2 regions of the Caballeronia sp. SBC1 genome follow, and region 2 is predicted to be linked to the other one. Evidence: riboswitches for the same ligand, from Rfam matches in the RefSeq annotation. Region 2 holds a riboswitch; the other holds the start of a gene.
The links. A riboswitch is a leader RNA that binds a small molecule or an ion and turns the genes downstream of it on or off. The one in region 2 is predicted to bind cobalamin.
Positions count from the first base shown of each region.

Region 1: another riboswitch for cobalamin. It lies ahead of SBC1_RS23885 (HoxN/HupN/NixA family nickel/cobalt transporter); the one in region 2 lies ahead of SBC1_RS31910 (cobalamin biosynthesis protein).

Region 1 covers NZ_CP049157.1:1,302,862-1,310,353, forward strand. Annotated here, with positions in the region: gene urtA (urea ABC transporter substrate-binding protein) at 1-874, shown strand, start outside; gene urtB (urea ABC transporter permease subunit UrtB) at 1,030-2,649, shown strand; gene urtC (urea ABC transporter permease subunit UrtC) at 2,651-3,841, shown strand; gene urtD (urea ABC transporter ATP-binding protein UrtD) at 3,901-4,728, shown strand; gene urtE (urea ABC transporter ATP-binding subunit UrtE) at 4,753-5,445, shown strand; cobalamin riboswitch at 5,505-5,654, shown strand; gene SBC1_RS23885 (HoxN/HupN/NixA family nickel/cobalt transporter) at 5,690-6,745, shown strand; gene SBC1_RS23890 (DUF3717 domain-containing protein) at 6,735-6,959, opposite strand; gene metE (5-methyltetrahydropteroyltriglutamate--homocysteine S-methyltransferase) at 7,114-7,492, shown strand, end outside.
Region 2 covers NZ_CP049158.1:1,128,627-1,136,118, reverse strand. Annotated here, with positions in the region: gene SBC1_RS31925 (DUF1289 domain-containing protein) at 1-230, opposite strand, end outside; gene SBC1_RS31920 (cobyrinate a,c-diamide synthase) at 227-1,525, opposite strand; gene cobO (cob(I)yrinic acid a,c-diamide adenosyltransferase) at 1,527-2,129, opposite strand; gene SBC1_RS31910 (cobalamin biosynthesis protein) at 2,165-2,536, opposite strand; cobalamin riboswitch at 2,706-3,012, opposite strand; cobalamin riboswitch at 3,173-3,439, shown strand; gene cobW (cobalamin biosynthesis protein CobW) at 3,620-4,708, shown strand; gene cobN (cobaltochelatase subunit CobN) at 4,712-7,492, shown strand, end outside.

The DNA of each region.
Region 1 (7,492 bases), on a different replicon from region 2:
CGTGTTCTACACGGGCGCAGCACCTAACCAGCAAGCCATCCCCGCCACCGAATACCTGATGAGCAAGGAAGGCGGCGGCGCCAAGCGCTTCTTCCTGCTGGGCACCGACTACGTGTATCCGCGCACGACCAACAAGATCCTGCGCGCGTTCCTGCACTCGAAGGGCGTGAAGGACGACGACATTCAGGAGGTCTACACACCGTTCGGCCACGCGGACTATCAGACCATCGTGGCTAACATCAAGACGTTCTCGCAAGGGGGCAAGACCTGCGTGATCTCGACGGTGAACGGGGACTCGAACGTGCCGTTCTACAAAGAACTCGGCAATCAAGGGCTCAAGGCCACCGACGTGCCGGTGGTCGCGTTCTCGGTGGGCGAAGAGGAACTGCGCGGTATCGATACAAAACCGCTGGTCGGCAATCTTGCCGCATGGAACTACTTCATGTCGCTGAAGAACCCGGAGAACACGAAGTTCAAGGCCATGTTTGCCGACTGGGTCAAGAAGAACAACCTGCCGGGCGGCGACAAGCGCGTGACGAACGACCCGATGGAAGCGACCTTTGTCGGCATCCATATGTGGAAGCAGGCGGCGGAGAAAGCAAAGAGCGTCGATGTCGACAAGATTCGCGTGGCCATGGTCGGCCAGAAGTTTGCGGCGCCTTCGGGCTTTACGCTTGAGATGGATGGGAACCACCATCTGCACAAGCCGGTGATGATTGGTGAGGTACGCGGCGACGGCCAATTCAATGTCGTGTGGCGCACGAAGACCGCGATCCGCGCGCAACCGTGGAGCCCGTACATTTCGGGCAACGAAGGCAAGCCGGATGTGGTGAGTTCGATTCCGGATTTTCTGCGCCGCCGCCGCGTGGCTTAAGCCTGCGTTTGAGCTTGGGTAAGTAACAACGTTGAAGTCCGAACTGCCGCGCTCGAAGCACAAGAACAAGAGCGGCGGTTCGTATGAGTCCGGGCGGCATGCAGCATATCGCGCAACACGCCGCCCCGCACTCCGCTCTACCTGACAGGCCATTCATGACTGATTCGATTCTTCGCTTCGCTCGCCGTGGCCTCTGCGCGATGCTGATTGCGTGCATGCCGCTGGCCGCATTTGCGGCTCTTACGGCTGACGATCTCGCGCCGCTTGCGGCCGACGACTTCGACGCCAAATCCGCCGCCATCGATAAGCTGATCGCCAACGCGGATGCTCCTTCAATCGCCGTGTTGAACGCGCTCTCCGATGGCTCGTTGGTCGCCACCGACGCCGGCAAGGTTCTGATCCAGACCGACGACGGCAACAAGGACCCGCTCACCAACAAGGTCGTGGAAGCGCCGGATGCGCAACCGGTCACGCTGAACAATCTGTTGCGCTCGAAGGTATCGGGTGCGTTATCGGGCTTGCAGCTGGCATCGCCCGATATTGCTACGCGCCGCGCGGCCGTTGATGAATTGCTGAAGAACTCGGATCCGTCGATCAAGCCATTAGTCGATAAAGCCCGCGCCAAGGAGACCGATCCGACGCTGAAAAAGCGCCTCGACACGCTCTGGGCCACCACCGCTTTACACGATACCGACGCCAACAAACGCCTTGAAGCCGTGCAACTCGTCGCCGCGCGTCACGACCTGGATATGAACGAACTGCTGCGCCCGATCGTCGTGAAGAACGCTGACGGTACCTTCGCCGAACCTGATGCCCGCGTGCGCGCAGCAGCACAAGCAGGTATCGAAGAACTGGATTCCATTCAGCGGCGCGGTGAGATTGTTGGCACGATCTTCGCGGGTCTGTCGCTGGGCAGCGTGCTGTTGCTCGCCGCGTTGGGCCTCGCGATCACGTATGGCTTGATCGGTGTGATCAACATGGCGCACGGCGAGTTTCTGATGATTGGCGCATATGCTACGTATGTGGTCCAGAACCTCGTCCAGCACTACGCACCGGGTGCATTCAACTGGTATCCGCTGTTCGCCGTGCCTGTGTCGTTTGCCGCCGCGGCTTTGGTGGGTATCGTGCTCGAACGGCTCGTGTTGAAACATCTCTACGGCCGTCCACTCGAAACGCTGCTGACCACGTTCGGCATCAGCCTGATCCTGATTCAAGCGACGCGCACGATCTTCGGCGCGCAGAACGTGCAGGTGACGAATCCATCGTGGATGAGCGGTGGCGTCTCCGTCATGCAGAACCTGATTCTCCCCTACAACCGTTTGACCATTCTTGGCTTCTCGCTGGTCGTCGTGTTGCTCGCGTGGGTCGTGCTCACCAAGACGCGCCTCGGCCTGTTCGTGCGTGCCGTCACGCAGAACCGCCGGATGGCTGCGTGTGTCGGCGTGAAGACCGCGCGCGTGGATTCGTATGCGTTTGCGTTCGGTGCGGGTATCGCAGGACTGGGCGGTTGTGCGCTTTCGCAGATCGGCAATATTGGGCCGGACCTGGGGCAGAGCTACATCATCGATTCATTCATGACGGTCGTGCTCGGCGGCGTCGGGCAACTGGCGGGAACGGTGATCGGCGGCTTTGGGCTTGGGCTTGTCAGCAAGACGATCGAACCCTTCTGGGGGGCGGTACTCGCGAAGATCGCGGTGCTCGTGCTGATTGTATTGTTCATCCAGAAACGTCCTCAGGGCATGTTTGCCCTGAAGGGCCGCAGCGCAGAGGTTTGAGATGAATACACCAAACGTCTCCGCGAATCTCGACGTCGTGCCAAAACCCGATGAGCAAGCCAGACGCGAAGGGTTTGCGCTGGGCCTGCCGCCGCGTGCGGCGCTCCTTCCCCGCAACGGCTGGATTGCGTTGATCGCGTTCATCATCGCCATGGGTATATGCGTGCCGGTCGCAGCGCTCGTGCTGCCGGAGTCGAGCACGTTCCACCTGAGCGCCTATTCGATGACGCTCGTCGGCAAGCTCATGTGCTACGCGATCGGCGCGCTGGCGCTCGATCTTGTGTGGGGCTATTGCGGCATCCTGAGCCTCGGCCATGCGCTGTTCTTTGCGCTTGGAGGCTACGCGATGGGCATGTACCTGATGCGTTCGATTGGCCGTGAGGGCAACTATCAAAGCGACTTGCCCGACTTCATGGTGTTCCTCGACTGGCACAAGCTGCCTTGGTACTGGCAAGGCACCGAACACCTCTGGTATGCGCTGTTGCTGGTGATTGTTGTGCCCGGCGTGCTTGCCTGGGTGTTCGGCTTCTTCACGTTCCGCTCGCGTGTAAAAGGCGTGTATCTGTCGATCATTACCCAAGCGATGACCTTCGCCGCGATGCTGCTCTTCTATCGCAACGAAACGGGCTTTGGCGGCAACAACGGCTTTACCGATTTCAAGCGTATCGCGGGCTATCCGATCACAGCGGCAAGTACGCGGACCGTGTTGTTTCTCATGACGCTCGGCGTGCTGATCCTGGCGTTTATCGCGGCGCGTGCCATTGTGACTTCGAAGCTTGGGCGGGTGGTGACAGGCGTGCGCGATGGCGAAGCGCGGTTGATGTTCCTCGGCTATAGCCCGCTCGCATACAAGCTTTTTATCTGGACCGTGTCAGCCATTCTGTGTGGCATTGCAGGCGCGTTATACGTGCCGCAAGTGGGCATCATCAACCCGAACGAGATGTCTCCGGGCAACTCCATCGAGATGGCGATCTGGGTGGCCGTGGGCGGACGGGGAACCTTGATCGGGCCGATCATCGGCGCGTTTGCGGTGAATGGTGCGAAGAGTTTTTTTACGGCGAACTTCCCTGAATACTGGCTGTTCTTCCTGGGCCTGATCTTTACGCTCGTGCCCTTGCTGCTGCCGAACGGAATCATGGGCCTTATCGATATCGCGCTGCGCAAGAAGAAAGCAGGAGGACATTCACATTGACTGCCTTATCGATCCCATTAGCTAACGCGTACAACGCATTGATCGTGGACCTGCCGCCACTGCCTGAAATCAACGAACGTAATCAAAACGGCATCACGGGTCTGGGCCACGTGCTGGAACCGGGCGAGATCGATGTCTCGCACGGCACTATCCTGTATCTCGAAGACGTGACCGTCAGCTTCGATGGTTTCCGCGCGCTGAACAAGCTGACGCTGTCCATTGAGGTGGGCGAACTGCGCTGCGTGATCGGACCCAACGGCGCGGGTAAGACCACCATGATGGACGTGATTACCGGCAAGACACGACCCGATTCCGGCAAGGTTTTTCTGGGCCAGACCTTTGACCTGACGCGCATGTCGGAGCCGGTGATTGCGCGCACGGGCATTGGACGCAAGTTCCAGAAGCCGACCGTGTTCGAGAACCATCCGGTGTGGGAAAACCTCGAACTCGCGATGAAAACCGACAAGGGGTGGCTGGCGTCGCTCAGGTCAAAGCTGGATCGGGAAGCACAAGCGAGGATTGAAGAGACGCTGGAACTGATCCATCTTGAAGCCGATGCCACGCGTTCTGCCGGTGAGCTGTCGCACGGGCAGAAGCAGCGGCTGGAGATTGGCATGTTGCTGATGCAGCAACCAGCGCTTCTGTTACTCGATGAACCCGCCGCCGGCATGACGGACCATGAAACCATGCAGCTCGCGGAATTGCTCAACAAGCTGCGCGGCACCTGTTCGATGATGGTCGTCGAGCACGACATGGAATTCGTCGCAGCGCTCTCGGGTGATACGGGACGCGTGACGGTGATGGCCGAAGGCAGCGTGCTTGCACACGGCACGCTCGACGAAGTGAAGCGCAACGAGAAAGTGATCGAGTCGTACCTCGGCCGTTGATTGGGCCACCACGGGAAATTAGAAATGCTCGAAGTCGATTCACTCAACCAGTTCTACGGCGGCAGCCACATCCTGCGCGATGTGAAGATGACCGTGCCCGATGGAAAACTCACGGTATTGCTTGGCCGCAATGGCGTGGGCAAGACCACGTTGCTACGCTGCCTGATGGGCGTGGTGCCCACAAAAAGCGGCACGATCTCCTGGCGTGGTGCGAAGATTTCTTCGATGCCCACCTATAAGCGCGTATCGAGCGGCCTGGCTTACGTACCGCAAGGACGGGATATCTTCGGCCGGCTCACGGTTGAAGAAAACTTGCTGGTGGGCGCGGCGAGCCGTAAAGCGCCATCGAAGGTACCAGACCGGATCTATGAACTGTTCCCGGTGCTCAAGGAGATGAAAAGCAGACGCGGCGGCGATCTGTCGGGCGGCCAGCAACAGCAGCTCGCGATCGGCCGGGCGCTGATGAGCGAACCACAACTGCTGATCCTCGATGAACCGACTGAAGGCATCCAGCCCTCCATCATTCAGGATATCGGGCGCACGTTGCGGCAACTCGTTGATGAAATGGGCATGACAGTGCTGCTCGTCGAACAGTACTACGACTTCGCTCGCGAGCTTGCCGACCGCTACTGGGTGATGAGCCGCGGTGAGATTGTCGCGGGCGGTGAGGGCGCGGACATGGAGGCGCATGGCGTGCGGGAGTTGATCGCGGTTTAAGTCTGACGAGCGAGTAGTAAATAGCGCGCGTGAACTGATCGACATTGCAACAGGCGCGGTATATAACGTGCAGCGTACTACCTCGTTAAGGGAAAGTGAGAAGCCGGTGAGAACCCGGCACGGTCGCGCCACTGTATTTGGTTTGTAAGCGTTTAGATTGTCGAACGTTTCGAACCAAGAGTCAGACCTCCTTCCTCGACTTTTTCAACTCCAAGCGGGACGCGACTTCCCGAGGGCTGCTCAGATGATTTCTCAACTCGTACAAATTTTTAACGACTCAGGCACTAAGGTGCGGGGCAAGCTTTTCGGCATTTATGGGGTATTGATTGCGATCAATGTCCTTGCGTGGGTTTGGGCTCTGGTGGCATTCCGCCACCATCCGGTACTTCTCGGAACTGCAATGCTGGCCTACGGATTCGGGCTGCGTCATGCGGTGGATGCCGACCACATTGCCGCTATCGACAATGTCACGCGCAAGCTCATGCAGGAGAAGAAACGCCCCGTTGCAGTGGGCTTCTTCTTTTCTCTCGGGCACTCGACCGTGGTCGTGCTCGCCTCTGCCGGGGTGGCTCTTGCAACGTCGGCCATGCAGGGACGGTTCGACCGTTACAAGGAAATCGGCGGAATTGTCGGCACGTTGGTGTCGGCGTTATTCCTGTTCGCGATTGCCCTGATGAACCTGATTATCCTGAGGTCGATCTATAAGGCGTGGCGCAACGTCAGGAGCGGCGGTGCTTATGTCGATGACGATTTCGATCTGCTTCTGGCCGATCGCGGATTTCTGGCTCGCATCTTTCGCCCGTTGTTTCGCATGATCACGCGAAGCTGGCAAATGTACCCGCTAGGTTTCCTGTTCGGTCTGGGATTCGATACGGCGACTGAAATTGGTTTGCTTGGCATAGCGGCAACCCAGGCGTCGCAAGGGCTTTCTCCCTGGGCGATCATGGTGTTCCCGGTCCTGTTCAGTGCCGGCATGTCCCTGATAGATACGCTGGACGGTCACCTGATGCTCGGCGCTTACGGATGGGCTTACCTGAAGCCGATCCGGAAAATCTACTACAACATGACCATCACACTGGTGTCCGTCATCGTGGCCGTCGTGATTGGCGGCATAGAAGCGCTTGGGCTGCTCGCAGATCAGTTGAAACTGCAAGGTCCAGTGTGGGATGCCATAGGTACCTTGAACGATAATTTCGGCACGCTGGGCTTTGTGATTATTGGCATTTTCGCCGTTAGCTGGATCGTGTCGGTCCTGATCTATCGTGCAAAACGCTTCGACGAGCTGGAAGTCAGCCGCTAGGACCGCGTTGATCCAGGGCACTCGTCAGTGCCTGAATTTGCTCGCTGCTAAGCGACGATGTATCGATCGCGTCAGCGTGGGAAAAAATCATCTGTCCATAAGCATCGGCGAGCACGCGCGCTTCCCGGCAGAGTGCCGCATCCTGACCGGCCGGCTTCAGTTCTCGCCAATAGTTGATTGCGCGCTCGACGTCGAGAATAGTGAATACGCTCATAGGTCTGCCCTGCAGCTTCGGGTGAATGGACGGGTAACGCCGGTACGCGCACGTTGCACCCACATGAACAAAACTAATAGAAAGATGAAAACATGTCGCTTGTCGAATGACACGCCGGCATTCAGACTGTGGGCCACTCGGTTAAGGACGCATTATGGCTCGCACTCATCTTCATGGTTTTCCGCGCATCGGCGCTCATCGGGAACTCAAGTTCGCGCAAGAGGCGTTCTGGCGCGGGGAGTGCGACGATGCTCATTTGCGTAGCGTCGCAGAGGCGTTGCGTGCGCGCCATTGGGAGTTGCAACGATCGGCGAAGCTGGATTTCGTAGCGGTCGGCGACTTCGCCTATTACGACCAGATGCTGAACCTTACCGCGCTGTTGGGCGCGTTGCCGGAGCGGTTCGAATTCGAACCGTCGGCGCTTTCGCTTGCGCAATATTACGAGCTGGCGCGGGGCAACAAGACGCAACCCGCCATGGAGATGACCAAGTGGTTCGACACCAACTACCACTACCTTGTGCCGGAGTTGGGGC
Region 2 (7,492 bases):
AACAGCGCGAGCTTGTCGGCGTCGGCCATCGTTTTCCATGCCTTGATTTCTTCGCGGCTCCTGAAGCAGCCTTCGCAATGCCCCGTGGTCTTGTCGAGCCGGCATACGTCCGTGCACGGCGAGCCCACAGGTTGAAGCTGTTTGGCTCGCTCGATAGTGAACGTGAGTTCGAGCGGGACTTCCATGGGTACTTCCATTTCCATCGGCAATTCCGTAGGCGTTGTTGTCATAGCGTTTCGCCGCGAAAGAGCGCGGCTGTCGCCGCCGGATTCTTCGGCCAGTATGTGTGCATGTAGGTAGCGGTGATCGGGCCATGACGATAGATCGCTTCGCCTTCCACGCCCGTGGTGGCGTGCGTCGCGGTGAGCACCGGCGACATGCCGGTCGTCATGGACGAGTAGTGGAAGGTGTGGCCGGTGTGGGTGCCGTGGCGGCTTTCAACGCGCTGCATGGCGAGCCGGGCCAGGCGTTTCTGCATCTTCGCGTGTCCGGGCAAAAGGGCGAGCATTGAATGCTGCACGCCTTCGATATCCGTCAGTGAATCGAGCAGATACAGCATGCCTCCGCATTCCGCGACTATCGCTTTGCCCGCTTCAACATGCGCGCGGATCGAGGTGGCACTCACTGCGTTTGCTGCAAGCTGGGCGGCGTGCAGTTCCGGATAACCGCCCGGCAGATAAAGCGCGTCGGCATGCGCGGGAACGGGTTCATCGGCGAGGGGTGAAAAAAACGCGAGCGTTGCGCCCATCGCTTCCAGCAGATCGAGATTCGCCGGGTAGATGAACGAAAACGCGGCATCGCGAGCAATGGCTATGCGCATGCCCTCCAGCAAACGCGGCGGCGGGTCGAGGGCTTCGTGATCAAACATGATCGCGGGCGGCAACTCGCGCAACGTCGTTTCGCCGATGGCATCCGCTGCGCGATCCAGCCGCGCATCGATGTCGGCTACCTCCGCTGCTTGCGTGAGACCCAGATGCCGTCCGGGTAGCGTGATGTCGTCGGTGCTTGACAGATGCCCGCAATATCGGATGCCTTCGGGAATGGCTTCGCGCAGCATTTGCGCATGCCGTGCAGACGCCACGCGATTGGCGAGCACACCATGGAAGGGCAGATCCGCCCGATAGCGCGCGAGACCGAACGCCATTGCACCGAAGGTCTGCGCCATACCGTGCGCGCCAATCACGGCGAGCACCGGCACGCCGAACGTGGTGGCGAGATCGGCGCTGCTGGGCGTGCCGTCGAAAAGACCCATCACGCCTTCGATCAGGATCAAGTCAGCTTCTTGCGCCGCTTGTGCGAGCAGCGCGCGGCAGCCGCTTTCGCCGACCATCCACAAATGCAGCGAATACACCGGCGCGCCGGACGCGCGTTCCAGGATCATCGGATCGAGAAAATCGGGGCCGGTCTTGAAGACCCGCACTCGGAGGCCAAGACGTGCGTGATAGCGCGCGAGCCCGGCGGTGACGGTGGTTTTACCCTGGTTCGACGCGGGCGCGCTGATGAATAAAGCGGGGCAGGCGCGCACGTCAGAACTCGACGCCGCGTTGCGCCTTCACGCCTTGCTCGCGATACGGATGCTTGACGGACCGCATTTCCGTCACGAGATCGGCCGCTTCGATTAGCGCCTCGGGTGCATGGCGGCCCGTCACGACCACATGAAGCATCTCGGGCCGCGCGGTGAGCACCGCGAGCACTTCGTCAAGCGGCAGGTACTCGTACTTGAGCACCGTGCACAGCTCGTCGAGCACGACCATCTGATACTCGCCGCTTTCAATCATCTTGCGCGCGGCGTCCCAGCCTTTGCGAGCCGTCGCGATATCGGCATCACGATTCTGCGTGTCCCACGTATAGCCGTCGCCCATGGTGATGAAATCGCAGGTCGAAATTGCGCCGAGGAAATCGCGTTCGGACGTATGCAGCGCACCCTTGATGAACTGCACCACGCCGAGCCGCATGCCGTGTCCGAGCACGCGTACGGCCATGCCGAACGCCGCAGTGGTCTTACCCTTTCCCGTGCCCGTATTGACGATCAAGAGGCCCTTCTCGCGCACGGCGGTGGCCTGCTTTTTCTCGTGACCTTCCTTGCGTCGCTGCGTCATGCGCAGATGCGATTCTTCGTCCGTTTTCATCATGTTCTCTCGTTGTCAGTCGGGTGCCTGATTTGTTACCTAAGGTCGTCTTCAGCTATAGCAACGGTTACGCCATCGGTCACTCTTTTCGGCACTATTATTCGCCCGTTGCGCGACGCCAGTAGCGCACAGGGTTCGCAGACGCCGTCGATGCCAAGCAGCGCCTGAACCCGTTCCGACACATTAGTTTCCACCTGCGCGATGCGTTGCTTCGAGAAAAATTGCAGGGGCAAACCGTGGCGAGCGGCGAATTCAAGCAATGCGGTTTCGTCTTTCTTGCTATCGATCGATGCCAGCGCTCGAGTGCTTGCCAGCGGCCGTGTTCCCAGCGCCGCGGACACGGCGGCATGAATCTGTTCGACGCTTACCCCGCGCCGGCAGCCTATGCCGATGACCCATGTGCTCATGATTGCGCCTCATACGCGCGACCTGGAATCACGCTGGATAGCGAACAGAACGGTCGGCGCGAGGGTAGGCGCAGGCGTTGCAAAAATGGATTCATGTAAGACGATATAAGCATTACGTCCTTCATCCGTCCCTCGCGGATGTGGCGTTCGACGCGCTTTTAGAGCCAAAGCGCGCCACTCGGCGACTGGCCGGTATCCGGGCTTGGCGACCGCATTTCGCTCGCCTTCCCGCTCGTCGGAGCAGTGGCTGTGGAGGAAATGGGCGCTCGGTCCGAATGAAAGTCACGAACGAAAGTCAGTCGAAACTAGCGCGGGTCGCGTACCGTTGCGGGGACAGCACAGGTCTTGTCGACACGGCGCGAGAGGCCCGAAGCGTAAGCCTTGAGCCTTGAGAATACGCGCGTGTGCATCCTGTTTCCCGTTTAACTACGCGCGCGGGAAAAGCGCGCGTGAGCACCAGACGCGGGCCAAAGATAGCACAGCGGGTGTTGGTTGCGCTGGGCTTTTACGGGCTGGACATGGGCGGAAGTGCAGGTTTGTTGCGTTCGCGCCGGCGAGATATCACGTCAGGAGGCGGGGCTTAAACCCCCTCGCGCACTCCGCCCAAACCTTGACGCTAGTCCCCCATCAGCCTAGACTTCGCGGTAGTTTTCTGGTGCTCGCGCGCGGTCTCTGCTGCGCGCAGTTAAACGGGAAGCAGGGAGCGCTGCCTGAACTCTGGCGTGCCAACCTGCGCTGCCCCCGCAACGGTAAGCGAAAATCGCGCAATGTGGTTTCACCCTGATTCACGCCACTTCGCACGGTAAAGCCGGCTTCGAAAAACCACTGCATGGCAATCTCATGCGGGAAGGTGAAGCGGCATTTTCGCCAGCCCGGATACCGGCCGGAACGAGTCAACACCTGAAGCGGACGATGTCGCGGGGATGCGGCAGACGGTCGACACTTTTCACCATGCTTTTCCGGATTGCCATCCCGCATTGCGCACCCGCCGCGACGCTTGCGAGCGGATTTTTTGCTCGCGTGAGTAAGCCAAGGGCGACGCATTCTGGTAGCAAGCAGCCAATCGATACTACGGAGCAACGGATGCAAATGCGCAAAATCCCGGTCACGGTCGTAACGGGTTTCCTCGGCAGCGGCAAGACCACATTGATGCGGCACATCCTGCAAAACGCGAAAGGGCTGCGGATCGCCGTGATCGTGAACGAGTTCGGCGAACTGGGTATCGACGGCGAAATCCTGAAGGGATGCAATATCGGTTGCGAGGATGAAAGCGTCACCGATCAACCGAATCTGTATGAGCTGTCGAACGGCTGTCTCTGCTGCACCGTGCAGGAAGAGTTTTATCCGGTGATGGAGCAACTCGTCGAGCGGCGTGATCAGATCGATCACGTGCTGATCGAGACCTCCGGCCTCGCATTGCCCAAGCCGCTCGTGCAGGCTTTCAACTGGCCGTCCATCAAGAATGCGTTCACCGTGGACGCTGTGGTGACCGTGGTCGACGGCCCCGCTGCGGCAAGTGGCCAGTTCGCGGCGAATCCGCAAGCTGTCGACGCACAACGCCGCGCCGATCCGAACCTCGATCACGAATCGCCGCTGCATGAGTTGTTCGAAGATCAGCTCGCTTCAGCGGATCTGGTGATTCTCAACAAGACCGATTTGATCGATGAAACGCAGCAACGCGCGGTGGAAACGTTGATTCGCGGCGAGATCCCAGCCGGCGTCAAGATCGTGCCGGCGCAAATGGGTCAGCTTGATCTGCATGCGCTGCTCGGTCTCGAGGCGGCGTCGGAAACGACTATTCATCTGCGTGTCGATCATCATGGCTCTGCCGACGACGAAGGCCACGCGGATCATCATCACGACGATTTCGATTCAGTCGTGGTGGAAGCGCGGGTCGAGTCGCGCGAGGCCGTGGTCGCCGCATTGCGCTCACTGGTCGATACCAACACGATCTATCGCGTGAAGGGTTTTGCGGCGTTGCCGGGCACGCCCATGCGGCTTGTCGTGCAAGGTGTAGGTCAGCGTTTCGATACCTATTTCGACCGCCGCTGGACCGCTGCCGAAGCGGCTAGCGAGACCAGCCGGTTCGTGCTGATTGGTGAGGATCTCGATCAGCCGCGTTTGCAACAAGCGCTTGTCGCCGCGCTCGCCAACGCGCCCGTGCAGGCCTGATCCATGCATCTGCTACGCACGACGCCCGGCGGTTTTGTCGACGACGCAGCCGGCGTCATGCGTATTGATCAGACGCCTGCGCCGATCGTCGTGCTCAGCTCTGCCGACACCACGCTCTCGCTTCTAGCCAGTGTCGTGCCGCATCTGGAAGCGGATTTTCCCGCGCTGCGGCTCGCCAATCAGGCGTTCTTGCGGCAACCGGCATCGGTGGATTTTTACGTCGACGACGTGCTGAAGCACGCACGCGTGATCGTTATTGATCACCTTGGCGGTGAAGCGTACTGGCCTTACGGAATCGAGAGCATCACCACGCTCGCGCGCCGCAATAACCAGATGCTCGTGATGTTCTCCGGCGATCTGCAGGAAGATCCAAACCTCGTTGCGAAGAGTACGGCCGAGCCAGCGTTATGCGATCAGCTCTGGCGTTATCTGCGTGAGGGCGGCGCGAAAAATGCCGAAGAGTTTCTTCGTTGCATCGCGTTCAGGGCGTTGGGGTATGGGCGTAAAGCGCATGCGCCGAGCCCGTTGCCGGCAGTGGCAATCTATCATCCGGCGCGGCTGATTGCGACCGTTGACGATTGGAAAAACCGCTGGGTTCAGGGTGCGCCCGTCGTTGCCGTGTTGTTTTATCGAGCCCATTTGCAGTCCGGCAATACCGATGTGTTCGATGCTTTGATCGAGGCTCTGGAAGCGCATGGACTCAACCCGCTGCCAATAGCGATGGCGTCGCTCAAAGACCCCTTGAGTCGCGAAGTCGTGCAGCAGCTCTGCGCGGATCATGGCGCGTCGCTGGTGCTGAACACGACCTCATTCGCCGCGGGCGTCATAGACGACCCCGTGCCTTTCGAACTCGCGGGCGACGCGCCAGTGCTGCAAGTCATCCTCAGTGGAGGAAATCGCGAAGACTGGCTCAAGGACAATCACGGGTTGAATTCGCGCGATGTCGCCATGCATGTCGCTCTGCCCGAAGTGGATGGCCGCATCATCACGCGCGCGATCAGCTTCAAGGGACTTGCGTATCGATGCGAGATCACGCAAGTCGACGTCGTGCGTTATCAGCCCGATCTTGAACGGGTGCATTTCGTGGCCGAGTTGAGCCAACGCTGGTGTCGCTTACGGCAACTCGCTAACGCAGACAAACGCATCGCGCTCGTGCTCGCGAACTATCCATTGAGCGAGGGCCGCATTGGCAATGGCGTGGGTCTTGATACCCCGGCGTCCGTTATCAATATCCTTGCAATGCTCGCTAAGGAAGGGTATCGGGTAGATGAAATTCCCGCCGATGGTGACGCGTTGATGCAGGCCCTGACCTTGGGCGTGACGAATGATCCTGTGGTCCGCGACCTGCGTCCTGCGTTACAAAGCCTGGCGCTTGACGACTACCTCGACGCTTTTTCCAAGCTGCCGGACAACGTCCAGCAGGAGTTGAATGCACGCTGGGGTCCGCCCGAAAACGATCCCACGATCCGTCGTGGCCGCTTCATGATCGCGGGCTGGCGCTGCGGGCATGTGTTCATCGGCATCCAGCCGGCGCGCTCGCGTGAGCGCGGCGACTACGCGAGTTATCACGACGCTGAACTTGTGCCGCCGCACGCGTATCTCGCGTTCTATTTCTGGCTGCGGCTGCGATTCAACGTGGATGCGATCGTTCACGTCGGCAAGCACGGCAACCTCGAATGGCTGCCGGGCAAGAGCGTTGCATTAAGCGCGTCGTGCTGGCCTGACCTGACGCTGGGCGCCATGCCGCATCTGTACCCGTTCATTGTCAACGATCCAGGAGAGGGCAGCCAGGCGAAACGGCGGGCGCAGGCGGTCATCATCGACCATTTGATGCCGCCGCTCACGCGCGCTGAAAACTACGGTCCGTTGCAGGACCTTGAGCGTCAGGTCGACGAATATTATGAAGCGCTGATGGTCGATCCACGCCGCGCGAAACTCCTGCGCAAGACGATTCTGGCGAGCATTGTGGAACATCGGCTGCATGAGGAACTCGGACTGGATAAACCTCGCGATTCCGATACCGAAGACGCATTACTGACACGCGCCGACGCGTATTTATGCGAGCTCAAAGAGGCGCAGATCCGCGATGGCCTGCATGTGTTCGGCGCGTCGCCGCAAGGCGTGCAACGCCGCGATACCTTGCTTGCACTGGGCCGTTATCCAATCGGCGATGCACAAGGCGCGAACGCGAGCGTGCTTACTGCGTTGGCCCGCGACTTGAACCTGGGCGAGGCATTCGATCCCCTCGATGCTGACTGGAGCGCGCCGTGGACAGGTCCCCGCCCTGCAGAACTCGAAACTGTGATTGATGCGCCGTGGCGTCATCATGGCGACACCCGCGAGCGTCTCGAGTTGCTCGCAACGTCGTTGCTTGAGCGGCCATCCGACGCGACGGGGCCAAATACATCGCAGGTACTGACACGCCTGAACGGCGACTTGCTCGCACGGCTCGACGCGTGCGGACCGCAAGAGCTGAAGCAGCTTCAACGCGGTCTCGACGGACGGTTTGTGCCGCCGGGCCCAAGTGGATCGCCATCGCGTGGAAGGCCGGACGTCCTACCTACTGGCCGCAATTTCTACTCCGTCGATACCCGCGCCGTGCCAACGCGTGCAGCGTGGACGCTTGGCCTGAAGTCAGCCAACCTGCTGATTGAGCGGCACCTTCAGGAGCACGGCGACTATCCGCGCGCGATTGGTTTGTCCGTGTGGGGCACGGCCACCATGCGCACCGGCGGTGACGATATTGCCCAAGCCATGGCGCTGATCGGCGTGCGGCCGAAGTGG